DNA from 3 places in the Streptomyces hamibioticus genome. Region 1 is predicted to be linked to each of the others. Evidence: riboswitches for the same ligand, from Rfam matches in the RefSeq annotation. Region 1 holds a riboswitch; each other region holds the start of a gene.
The links. Region 1 has a riboswitch for cyclic di-AMP ahead of ACLGIH_RS17765 (M23 family metallopeptidase). Riboswitches for the same ligand answer to the same signal wherever they lie in the genome.
Positions count from the first base shown of each region.

Region 2: another riboswitch for cyclic di-AMP. It lies ahead of ACLGIH_RS08190 (M23 family metallopeptidase); the one in region 1 lies ahead of ACLGIH_RS17765 (M23 family metallopeptidase).
Region 3: another riboswitch for cyclic di-AMP. It lies ahead of ACLGIH_RS20570 (transglycosylase family protein); the one in region 1 lies ahead of ACLGIH_RS17765 (M23 family metallopeptidase).

Region 1 covers NZ_JBKKQY010000001.1:3,942,443-3,946,068, forward strand. Annotated here, with positions in the region: gene ACLGIH_RS17760 (PP2C family protein-serine/threonine phosphatase) at 1-1,006, shown strand, start outside; cyclic di-AMP (ydaO/yuaA leader) riboswitch at 1,301-1,468, shown strand; gene ACLGIH_RS17765 (M23 family metallopeptidase) at 1,481-2,512, shown strand; gene ACLGIH_RS17770 (PrsW family intramembrane metalloprotease) at 2,502-3,626, opposite strand, start outside.
Region 2 covers NZ_JBKKQY010000001.1:1,827,543-1,831,168, forward strand. Annotated here, with positions in the region: gene ACLGIH_RS08185 (GntR family transcriptional regulator) at 46-741, opposite strand; gene ACLGIH_RS08190 (M23 family metallopeptidase) at 953-1,729, opposite strand; cyclic di-AMP (ydaO/yuaA leader) riboswitch at 1,742-1,904, opposite strand; gene ACLGIH_RS08195 (M16 family metallopeptidase) at 2,117-3,505, opposite strand; gene ACLGIH_RS08200 (M16 family metallopeptidase) at 3,502-3,626, opposite strand, start outside.
Region 3 covers NZ_JBKKQY010000001.1:4,496,951-4,500,576, reverse strand. Annotated here, with positions in the region: gene eno (phosphopyruvate hydratase) at 1-592, opposite strand, end outside; gene ACLGIH_RS20570 (transglycosylase family protein) at 942-1,661, opposite strand; cyclic di-AMP (ydaO/yuaA leader) riboswitch at 1,666-1,837, opposite strand; gene ACLGIH_RS20565 (transglycosylase family protein) at 2,021-3,067, opposite strand; partial or broken gene ACLGIH_RS20560 (cytochrome P450) at 3,192-3,626, opposite strand, start outside.

The DNA.
Region 1 (3,626 bases):
CGTCTTCACCCCCCGGTACTTCACCGCCGGGCCCCTGTACACGGCCGCGCCCCTGATCGCCGCCCCGCTCTACTCGCGGCGCGGCACGGTGCTCACGGGGGCGGCGACCGTCGCCGTCGTGAGCACGTTGCAGCTCACGCTCGGCGTCGCCCATCGGATCGACTCGATCACCGAGCTGATCACCATCGCGACGGTCGCGGTCCTCGCCGTCCTGGTCAACGCCTTCGTGCGGCGGACCGGCGAGCGCCTCGCCTCCGCCCGCGAGATCGCCGAGGCGGCCCAGCGGGCGGTGCTGCCCGAGCCCGCGGAGCGGATCGGCGGCTTCGAGATCGCGGCCCGCTACGAGGCGGCCCAGGCGGACGCCTTCATCGGCGGCGACCTGTACGCCGTGCAGGACAGCCCGCACGGGGTCCGGCTCATCGTGGGGGACGTGCGCGGCAAGGGCATGGGCGCGGTGGCGGCGGTGGCCGTGGTGATCGGGGCGTTCCGGGAGGCCGCCGAGCAGGAGGCGACGCTGGAGGCGGTCGCGCAGCGGCTGGAGCGGGCGCTGGCCCGCGAGGGTGCCCGCCGTGCGGGGCTGGACGCCTACGAGGGCTTCACCACCGCCGTACTCGCCGAACTCCCGCACGGCGACGGGGTCGTGCGCCTCGTCAACCGCGGCCATCCGCCGCCGCTGCTGCTGCACGCCGACGGCACCCTGCGCGCGCTGACCGCCTGCCACACCGCCCTGCCGCTCGGCATGGGGGAGCTGGGCGGGTGGCCCGACCGGGCCGAGGAGACCGGGTTCCCCGGCGGGGCCACGCTGCTGCTCCACACCGACGGGCTGTCCGAGGCCCGCGATGCCCGCGGTGCGTTCTACGACCCCCGGGCCCGGCTCGCCGGCCGGGTGTTCCGGCGTCCCGGCGAACTGCTCGACGCGCTCGCCGACGACGTGCACCGGCACACGGGGGGCGGCACGACGGACGACATGGCGCTGCTCGCCGTGCGCCGGCCGCACGGTCCCTGACCACCCGCCCTCATCATCCGCCCCTGATCACCCGTTCTTGATCATTGTCACGAGTCGTGACCGGTCGAGCGCCCTCCGATAACAACTGATACAACGTCAGGTGTTGAAACTTGAACGACGGCGGGTGGGGCTGCGCTGAGGCCGAGTCAACTCGCCCGGTTTTCGCCGCTCCTGGGGCCTGTGTCCGTGGCGAGATCGTTAATGATCAAGAGGAACGGCTTGGAATAAGAGCCTCGGGTCTATTAACGTTCGATAACGCAGCGCGGTCGTCCCAGCCGTCACAGAAGGCGGCTCCGCGCGCACGCGCCGAATCCTTCGCAGAGATGCGCAGGAACCGGGGAACCACCACCTTGGGGTGAATCGCGCGTATGGCGCCGTGGAGACACGGCTCGTATACGCGCGTAGGAGACCTTCCTGCTCCGAACCCGTCAGCTAACCCGGTAGGCGGAGAAGGAAGGAAAGGAGTACGCCCACGTGGCGTCCAACCGGCCTGCCCCCGAGGCCCCGTTCGTGCCGAACCAGCGCGACAGCGACACCTTCGCCTATGGCGCACCCCGCAGCGACGACGGTCCGTGGGAGGAGTGGAACCCCACCGCGGAGTCCGTCCGGCCCGTCCGCGGCCGGCACCGTGTCGCCAAGCAGCGCGGCGGACTCGCCCGCAGCTCCACGGTCCTCGGCGTCGGTGTCATAGCCGCCGTCGGAGCGGGCGGCATGGCCAGCGCGCAGACCGGCAAGCCGCCGGTGTCGATCTCCATGCCCGACCTGCCGAACGTCGGCTCCCTCATCTCGGACGAGGAGAAGGCCCCCGAGGGCTCCGCGACGCCGCTCAGCAACCTCGCCGTGGCGTCCGCGGACACCGACGAGGGCGCCGCCGACGCCGGTGAGGCGCTGCGGGCGCGGATCATGGCGCAGGCCGAACAGCAGCAGGACCAGGTCGAGAGCAAGGCCGCCGCCGAGGCCCGGGCCGCCGCCGAGAAGAAGGCCGCGGAGGCCGCCGAGAAGGCGGCCCAGGAGGCGGAGGCCAAGGCCGCGGCCGCGAAGAAGAAGGCCGAAGAGGAGGCCCGCAAGAAGGCCGAGGCCGAGCGGCTGGCGCAGCTCGCCAAGCAGTACGCGCTGCCGACCTCCTCGTACACCATCTCCTCCACCTTCGGGCAGGCCGGTGCCTACTGGTCCTCCGGCCACCACACCGGCCTCGACTTCGCCGCACCCACGGGCACGCTGCTCAAGGCCGTGCACAGCGGCACCATCACGTCCGCCGGCTGGGACGGGTCGTACGGCTACAAGACGGTGCTCACCCTCGATGACGGCACCGAGATCTGGTACGCCCACCAGTCCTCCATCAGCGTCAGCGTCGGCCAGAAGGTCACCACCGGCGAGGTCATCGGCCGCGTCGGCGCCACGGGCAACGTGACCGGGGCCCACCTCCACCTGGAGGTGCACCCCGAGGGGTCCGGCTCCGGCGTGGACCCGCTGGCCTGGCTGCGGAGCAAGGGCCTCAACGTCTGACGCCCTCACGGTCACTCCGCCCTGAACCCCGGCGGTCCTGGCGGCGACCCCCCGACGTCAGGGCTGCCGGTTGTGCCGGTCGCGCTGGTTGCGCCGGTTCATGAGCGGTACGGGTGGTGGTACGGGTCGGCGGGTACGGGGCGTACGGTGCGTGCCGCCCGTAGGGCCCGTACGGCTGGTGCGGGCCGTACGCGGGCCAGGGCGGGGGCATCACGGGTACCGGCGGTGCCGTGGCCCGGGCCGCGTAGTCCAGGGCCGGGCGCGCTGCCTCCCGGCGCCGCCACAGCTCCTCCAGCAGCCGCCGTTCCCGTACGACGAAGTCGGCGCCCGCCCTGCCCCGGCCGCCCCGGTGCCGGAGGAACGCCAGCGAGGTCGCGTACGCCTCGTACTCCGCCACCGCCCGTGCCGCCGCCTTCCCGGCGTGGCGCCGGGCGTGGTCGCGGGCGATGCGGCGGGCGCGCATCGAGCCGAGCGCGAAGGGCTCGGCCGGCGCCAGCCACCCGGCCGCGACGTACGCGGCCAGCTCGGCCCGGACGGTGCGCAGCCCGCGCTGCCGGGTCCAGATCACCAGCCAGGTGAGCAGGCCGAACACGGGCACCATGAAGGTCGCGTACACGGCGAAGAAGCCGTACTCGCCGAAGGACGTCGAGCCGTTCCACAGGGCGTGCATGCCCATCGCGAGGAGCAGTCCGGCCGGCGGGAGCAGCATGCGGCGGACGCGTCCGGCCCGCCGGGCGTCCGCGGACAGCGCGGCGATGCCGAAGCCGATGCCGGTGAGCACCGTGAAGAGCGGATGGGCGAACGGCGACATCACGATGCGGACGAAGAACGTCGCCGCGGTGACGGAGGCGATGCCGCGGTCTCCGGCGAGCTGGTCGGTGCCGAAGGCGGTGCCGAGGTAGAGGATGTTCTCGGTGAAGGCGAAGCCGGTCGCGGTGACGCCCGCGATGACGACGCCGTCGAGGATGCCGGTGAAGTGGTGGCGGCGGAAGAGGAAGACCAGGAGGACGGCGGCGGCCTTCGCGGTCTCCTCGACGATCGGGGCTATGACGGTGGCGCCGAGTGTGTCGGCGCCGGTCGGGTCGGCGGTGGCCGTGGCTATCCAGCGGGTCGC
Region 2 (3,626 bases), 2.1 Mb from region 1:
AAAATCCCCTCGAATTATCGGCCCCTCTTGTGTACGACGCCCGCGTTAATTCCGCAGGCTCGGCGTGTTTACGGCACGTTGCGAGTTCCTCACACGGCCCGTCCGCTCACCCCCGGAGGCGAGGCGCAGCCGGTGCGCCGCCGCCGACCGTTCGGTGTGCAGCGCGGTGAGCGCCCGCGCGCGCTCGCCGTCGCCGCGGGCCACGGCGTCGACGATCGCCCCGAGCTCCGCCCACGACTCCGCCGGCCCGGCCGGCGCCTCCACCGCGTACATCCAGGCGATCTTGTGCCGCAGCTGGGCCAGCATCGCGATGAGGGCGGGACTGCCGGAAGCCTGGGCGAGCGTCTCGTGGAACCAGCCGTTCAGGGAGCGCAGGTCGTCGCTGGTGCCCTGGCGGGCGCGGGCCTGCCCCAGCCGGACCAGACCGCGCAGCACCTTGAGATGGGCATCCGTGCGGCGCTGGGCGGCCCGCGCGGCACCGAGGGGCTCCAGCAGCAGCCGCATCTCCAGCAGGTCGGCGGCCTCCTGCTCGGTGGGTTCCGCCACGCACGCGCCCGCGTGCCTCCGGGTCACCACGAAGCCCTCGGCCTCCAGGGTGCGCAGGGCTTCGCGCACGGGGACGCGGGAGACGCCGTAGCGGCGCGCGAGGAGTTCCTCGGTGAGCCGGCTGCCGCGCTCGTAGACACCGGCGACGATGTCGTTTCGGATCGCCGTGCAGACCGAGTGCGCCGGAATACGCATGACCGACCTCCGCATTGATCCCGTGCACCGCCGATGATTGACACGTGTTCCGTGACTCTATGGCAATGCGCGGGAATTTCCGACGGCGAGCCGGAATTCATGACTGTTTTTTGGTCAGCCGCAGCGTGCGGAAACACCGAAAGCCCCGGCACGGGGGCCGGGGCCTGCGAGCGCCGTCACGCCCGGGGGCGCGGGCGGCCGGCGGAGGTCGTCAGAGGCTGACGCCGTGGGAGCGGAGGTAGGCCACGGGGTCGATGTCCGAGCCGTACTCCGGGCTCGTCCGGGCCTCGAAGTGCAGGTGCGGTCCGGTGGAGTTGCCGGTGGAGCCGGCGAGGCCGATCTGCTGACCGGGAACGACCGCCTGGCCCACCGAGACGCCGATGGAGGACAGGTGCCCGTACTGGGTGTAGGTGCCGTCGTGCATCCTGATCACGACCTGGTTGCCGTACGCCCCGCCCCAGCCGGCCTCGACGACGGTACCGACGCCGACCGCGCGCACGGAGGTGCCGGACGCGGCGTGGAAGTCGATGCCGGTGTGGCTGCCGGAGGACCACAGGCCGCTGGTGGCCCGGTAGGCGGTGGACACGTAGGAGCCGCTGATCGGGGCGACATAGGTGGTGAGGCGCTTGCGCTCGGCCTCCCGGGCGGCGCGCTCCTTGGCCTCGCGGGCCTGCTCGGCGGCCACCTGCGCGGCCTCGGCCGCCCTCTTGCGCGCGGCCTCCCGGGCCTGCTTCTCGGCGGCGGCCTCCTCGGCCGCCTCCCGCTGGACGGCGGCCTGGGTGTCTATCTGCTGGGCCACGGAGTCGCCGATGGTGACGACCGGGGTGAGGCCGGTCTGCTCGGGGGCCGGCTCGGCGGCGAGCGCCGGTGCCGTGAGGGTGCCGACGACACCCGAAGTGGTGAGGGCCGCGACCCCCGCCGCGCGGGCGGTGGTGCGCTGCATCCGGCTGGGCCGGCGGTGCTTGCCGGTGGCGCGCGTGAACGCCATGAACAGGCTCGTCCTTTCCTTCCCTCTCGCCTACCGGGTTAGCTGACGGGTTCGGAGCAGGAAGGTCTCCTACGGACCCCCTCGCTGTGCGCGGGCGTCCGATTCACCCCAGGGACTGCGGTGGGTCCCCGGCTCCCCTGGCTCGCGCCGTACGGGGACTCGGCGATGGCTGTCCGGTGTCGCGGGTGCGACGCAATGCCTGACGAACAGCCCGGAAGACGCTAAGGCGGGGGACTTTCAATTCCCAAACGAAACAGCGGTTTTGTTGCGCACACCACAGGCCAGACAGGCATCTCTCCCTCAATTCAGACATAGCGGGGCCCTGGTGACACTTGCGTCACCAGGGCCCCACGCGCGCGTGCCGCCGGACGGCCCGCCGTCCGGCGGCTACTCGGCCGTCACGACGGTGACTTCACCGATCCCGAGAGCCTCGACCGGCTCCTTGATCTGCGCCGCGTCGCCGACGAGGACCGTCACCAGACGGTCCACCGGGAAGGCGTTCACGACCGCCGCGGTGGCCTCCACCGTGCCGGTGGCGGCGAGCTGCTGATAGAGCGTCGCCTGGAAGTCGTCGGGCAGGTGCTGCTCGACCTGGTCGGCCAGCGTGCTCGCCACGGCCGCCGCGGTCTCGTACTTCAGCGGCGCCACCCCGACCAGGTTCTGCACGGCGACGTCCCGCTCGGCGTCGGTCAGCCCCTCCGCGGCGAGCGTGCGCAGCACGGTCCACAGGTCGGCGAGGGCCGGACCGGTGTTCGGGGTGTCGACGGATCCGCTGATGGCGAGCATCGCCGCGCCCGTGCCGTCCGGTGCGGAGCGCAGGACCTGGCCGAACGCCCGCACGCCGTAGGTGTAGCCCTTCTCCTCGCGCAGGACGCGGTCCAGGCGGGAGGTGAGCGTGCCGCCCAGGCAGTACGTGCCGAGCACCTGGGCGGGCCACACGCGGTCGTGCCGGTCGGCCCCGGTACGGCCGATCAGCAGCTGGGTCTGGACGGCGCCGGGGCGGTCCACGATCACGACCCGGCCGGTGTCGTCGGCGGACACCGGGGGCACCGGGCGCGGTTCGGCGGCGGACCCGGTCCACGCGCCGAGCGTGTCACCGAGCAGCGCGTCGAGGTCGACGCCGGTGAGGTCGCCGACGACCACGACGGTGGCCGTGGCGGGGCGGACGTGCCGCTCGTAGAAGGCGCGTACGGCCGCGGAGTCGATGGCGGCGACCGTCTCCTCGGTGCCCTGGCGCGGGCGCGACATGCGCGAGTCGGCCGGGAACAGCTCCTTGGACAGCTCCTTGGCGGCCCGGCGGGAGGGGTTGGCCAGCTCATGCGGGATCTCGTCGAGCCGGTTGCGCACCAGCCGCTCAACCTCGCTGTCGGCGAAGGCGGGGGCCCGCAGGGCGTCGGCGACCAGACCGAGGCCCTTGGCCAGCCGGGAGGCCGGCACCTCGAGGCTGAGCCGTACGCCGGGGTGGTCGGCGTGCGAGTCGAGGGTGGCGCCGCAGCGCTCCAGCTCGGCGGCGAACTCCTCGGCGGAGAGCTTGTCGGTGCCCTCGGAGAAGGCGCGTGCCATGATCGTGGCGACGCCGTCGAGGCCGGCCGGCTCGGCTTCCAGCGGTGCGTTCAGGAGTACCTCGACGGCCACGACCTGCTGGCCGGGGCGGTGGCAGCGCAGCACGGTCAGGCCGTTGCCGAGCGTGCCGCGCTCGGGGGCCGGGAACGCCCAGGGCTTGGGCTCGCCCGCCTGCGGCCGGGGGTGGAAGTCCATGGTGGCGAGCTCGGTCACTTGGCCGCCTCCTCGTTCTCGTCGGTGGCGTCGTCGGCGGCGGCGGCTTCGTCTGCTTCGGGCGCGGTCGGCTCGTAGACGAGCACCGCGCGGTTGTCGGGGCGCAGGCGGGCCTTGGCGA
Region 3 (3,626 bases), 550 kb from region 1:
GGCCCTTGTTCTTCAGGACCTTCTTCAGGGTGTGGTAGACCTCGGTGCCCCAGCGCAGGGCCTCGGAGAAGGACTCCGCGCCGATCGGGGCGATCATGAACTCCTGGATGTCCACGTTCGAGTCGGCGTGCGACCCGCCGTTCAGGATGTTCATCATCGGCACCGGCAGCAGGTGCGCGTTGGGGCCGCCCAGGTAGCGGAAGAGCGGCAGGTCGCTGGCCTCGGAGGCGGCGTGGGCGACGGCGAGCGAGACGCCGAGGATGGCGTTGGCGCCGAGGGAGCCCTTGTTGTCGGTGGCGTCCAGGTCGAACATGGCCTGGTCGATCAGGCGCTGCTCGGTGGCGTCGTAGCCGACCAGCTCCGGGCCGATCTGCTCGATGACGGCCAGGACGGCCTTCTCGACACCCTTGCCCTGATAGCGGCTGGTGTCGCCGTCGCGGAGCTCGATGGCCTCGAAGGCGCCGGTGGAGGCGCCGGACGGGACGGCGGCACGACCCGTGCTGCCGTCGTCGAGGCCGACCTCGACCTCGACCGTGGGGTTGCCTCGGGAGTCCAGGATTTCCCGGGCTACGACGACGTCGATGGACGGCACGAGCATCTCCTTCGTGGATGTGACGCTGTTGGGCAGGTCCGCGGTGGCTGTGCGGGCCGGCCGTGGGGCTCTGCGGGATGAGCCTAACCGGCTCCGGGCGATCGGCCAGCCGGTCACCCACCCCTTGGACAGAACCGAGAGCAAATTGTTTCCGAACGGAACAAAGGCGTATCCCCGGATTCCCGGCGACGGCTCCCGGGCCCGGCGGGCGGCGGTCGGCGGTCGGCGGTCGGCGGTCGGCGGTCGGCGGTCGGCGGCTCACCGGTTCCCCGGGACGGCGGCGCGAAAAACCCCGCCCCGGTGCGTACGGGGGAACACGCACCGGGACGGGGGGACTGCGGGCCGCTGCTTACTTCAGGTGCAGCTGCTGACCCGGGTAGATCAGGTCGGCTTCCTCGACGATGTCGTCGTTCAGCTGGAACAGCTTCTGCCAGCCGCCCTCGACGCCGTGCTCGGTGGCGATGGAGCTGAGGGTGTCACCCTTGACGACCTTGTACTCGCCGTCGCCCTTCTCGACCTTCTTGCCGGTCGGGGTGGTGACGGTCTTCTTGCTCTCCTCGGCCTTGGGCGCGGCCGGGCGCTCCTGCGAACGGGAGGCCTTCTGCTCGGTCTCGCGGCTCTCGGTGGCACCGGAGGCGCTGTTCGAGGAGCCGTTCGAGGAACCGCCGGACTCGGTGGAGCCGCCACCGCCGTACGGGGCGCTGGACAGGTTCTTGCCACAGACCGGCCAGGCACCCTTGCCCTGGCCCGCGAGGACCTTCTCGGCGATCTCGATCTGCTGGGCCTTGGTGGCCTGGTCGGCGGTGGCCGCGTACTGGGTGCCGCCGTAGCCGGCCCAGGTGGAGGCGGAGAACTGCAGACCGCCGTAGTAGCCGTTGCCGGTGTTGATGGACCAGTTGCCGCCGGACTCGCACTGGGCGACGGCGTCCCACTCTGCGGCGGTGGCGGCGGAGGCGTTGCCGGCCGCCATCAGCGGGGCGGCGACGGCGGCGCCGGTGACGCCGGCGACGGCGATGGCGCGAGTGGCCTTGGACGGACGACGGTGCTTGCCCTTGCCGGAAAACAGCATGGTTGGATCCCCTCACCGACGCCTACGAGGTGAGCTGTCGGGTTCGGGCCGGTGGAATTGCCCGGCCACACCTCTCTTTACGAGAAGCGCGGCTTCACCCCTAGCCGTTCCGGCGCAACTGGCCGGTCGGGCACTTACCTTGGGTCCCCCGCTCCTGCCTACGGCGCTTGACGCGACGACTGTTCCCGGACGGCCGCTGGCAGGATTCGGCGTTGCGGCAGCCGGGGCCCGCGATGGCGAGCGATCACGACCGTAGTCACGCGCACCGCGGATTTTCAAAGACGATCAGGGCTTCTGAGACCTATCTCTCACGGCATCTAAACCGGACATCAGCGCCCGAACCCTGACATGAACTCCCGCTACTTTTCGCCCGATTCGACCCGCACTGCAAGCGTCTGACCGGGCAGGATGTGGTCCGGGTCGGCACCCACGGCCTCCTCGTTGGCGGCGTAGAGCGCGCGCCACCCGCCGTCCAGTTCAAGGGAGTCGGCGATGCCCCAGAGACTGTCGCCGGAGCGGACCGTGTACGTGCCGTCCGCGGCATCCCGCACGGCGGCGTCGCCGCGCGAGGCATGCCGCCCCGCCGACTCGCCCGTACGACCGTCCCCGGCACCCTCGTCCGCGCTCTCGCCGCGGTGGCGGCCGGTGCCGCTCTGGCCGGTGTCCGTCAGATCCGAAGAACCGGCACCCTGCCCGGAGTTGTCCGAGTCGTCGCGCTTTGCGGTGGCCGAGTCGGTGGCGGTCGCCGCGGGCGAGCCATTTTCGCCGGACGTGTCGGACTTGGGGGATTCGTCCGTGCCGTTCGTGGGAGTGCCGGACGGAGTGGGCGCGGCCGTCGAGGCGGACGCGTCGGGGTCCGGGGCGGTCGGTGACGCAGGCACGCTCTCGGGCGCGGTCTCGGGCGCGGACTCCGTTGTCGCCCCGGGGGTGCCCGATGCGTCCGATGTGGGTGACGTGGGTGACGTGGGAGCGGTGGGCGTCGCGTCCGACGATCCGTCATCCGCGGTGCCGCCGCCGACCGCCGACGGCGAGTCGTTCTCCAGGCCGGCGAGCAGTCCGCAGGTCGGCCACGCGGTGATGCCCTCGGCCGCGAGCAGCTTCTCGGCGACTCTGATCTGCTGGGACCGGCTGGCCTGGTCGGCGCTCGACGCGTAGGCGAGGCCGCCGTACTGCTCCCACTTCTCCTGGGGCAACTGGAGCCCGCCGTAGTAGCCGTTGCCGCTGTTCTGGCTCCAGGCGCCGCCGGTCTCGCACTCGGCGACACGGTCCCACGCCGCGCCGTCGGCCGCGCTGGCACCGGAGGCCCCGAGGAGCGGGATCGCGATGGCGGAGCCGGTCACGCCGGCGGCGACGACGAGAGCCGGGGCCTGGCGGGGGCGGCGGTGACGACCGTTCCCGGAGAGCATGCGAAGACCTTTCGGAGACAGCGCTGACCCGCGCGGCGGGTGGCGCTCGGCGCCGCGCTGATCCGTGAACGTATAGGCAGACGATCACTTGTCACAAGTTCATGCCGCGCAGATCACGTGAAGATCACGAAGTTGAGCGCGTGTCACCTTTGCCCGAGGGTCCCGGGACGGGGTCCGCCGCGGGGCCCGCCGCCGGGGCCGGTGTGAACGACACGGGCAGGGTGCGCAGTCCGCGCATGATGAGCCCGCCGCGCCAGCGCAGTTCGGCGGGATCCTCGGCGAGGCGCAGGTCGGGCAGGCGGGCCAGGAGGGTGGCGAGCGCGGTCTGGCCCTCCAGGCGGGCGAGCGGGGCGCCGAGGCAGTAGTGGATGCCGTGGCCGTATCCGAGGTGCTGGTTGTCGCGACGGGCGAGGTCGAGGGTGTCGGGGTCAGCGAACCTCGCCGGGTCCCGGTCGGCGGCGGCGAGGACGACGAGGACGGGGTCGCCGGGGGCGATGTCCTGTCCGCCGATGGTCAGCGGGCGGGTGGCGAACCGCCAGGTGGCCAGCTCCACGGGGCC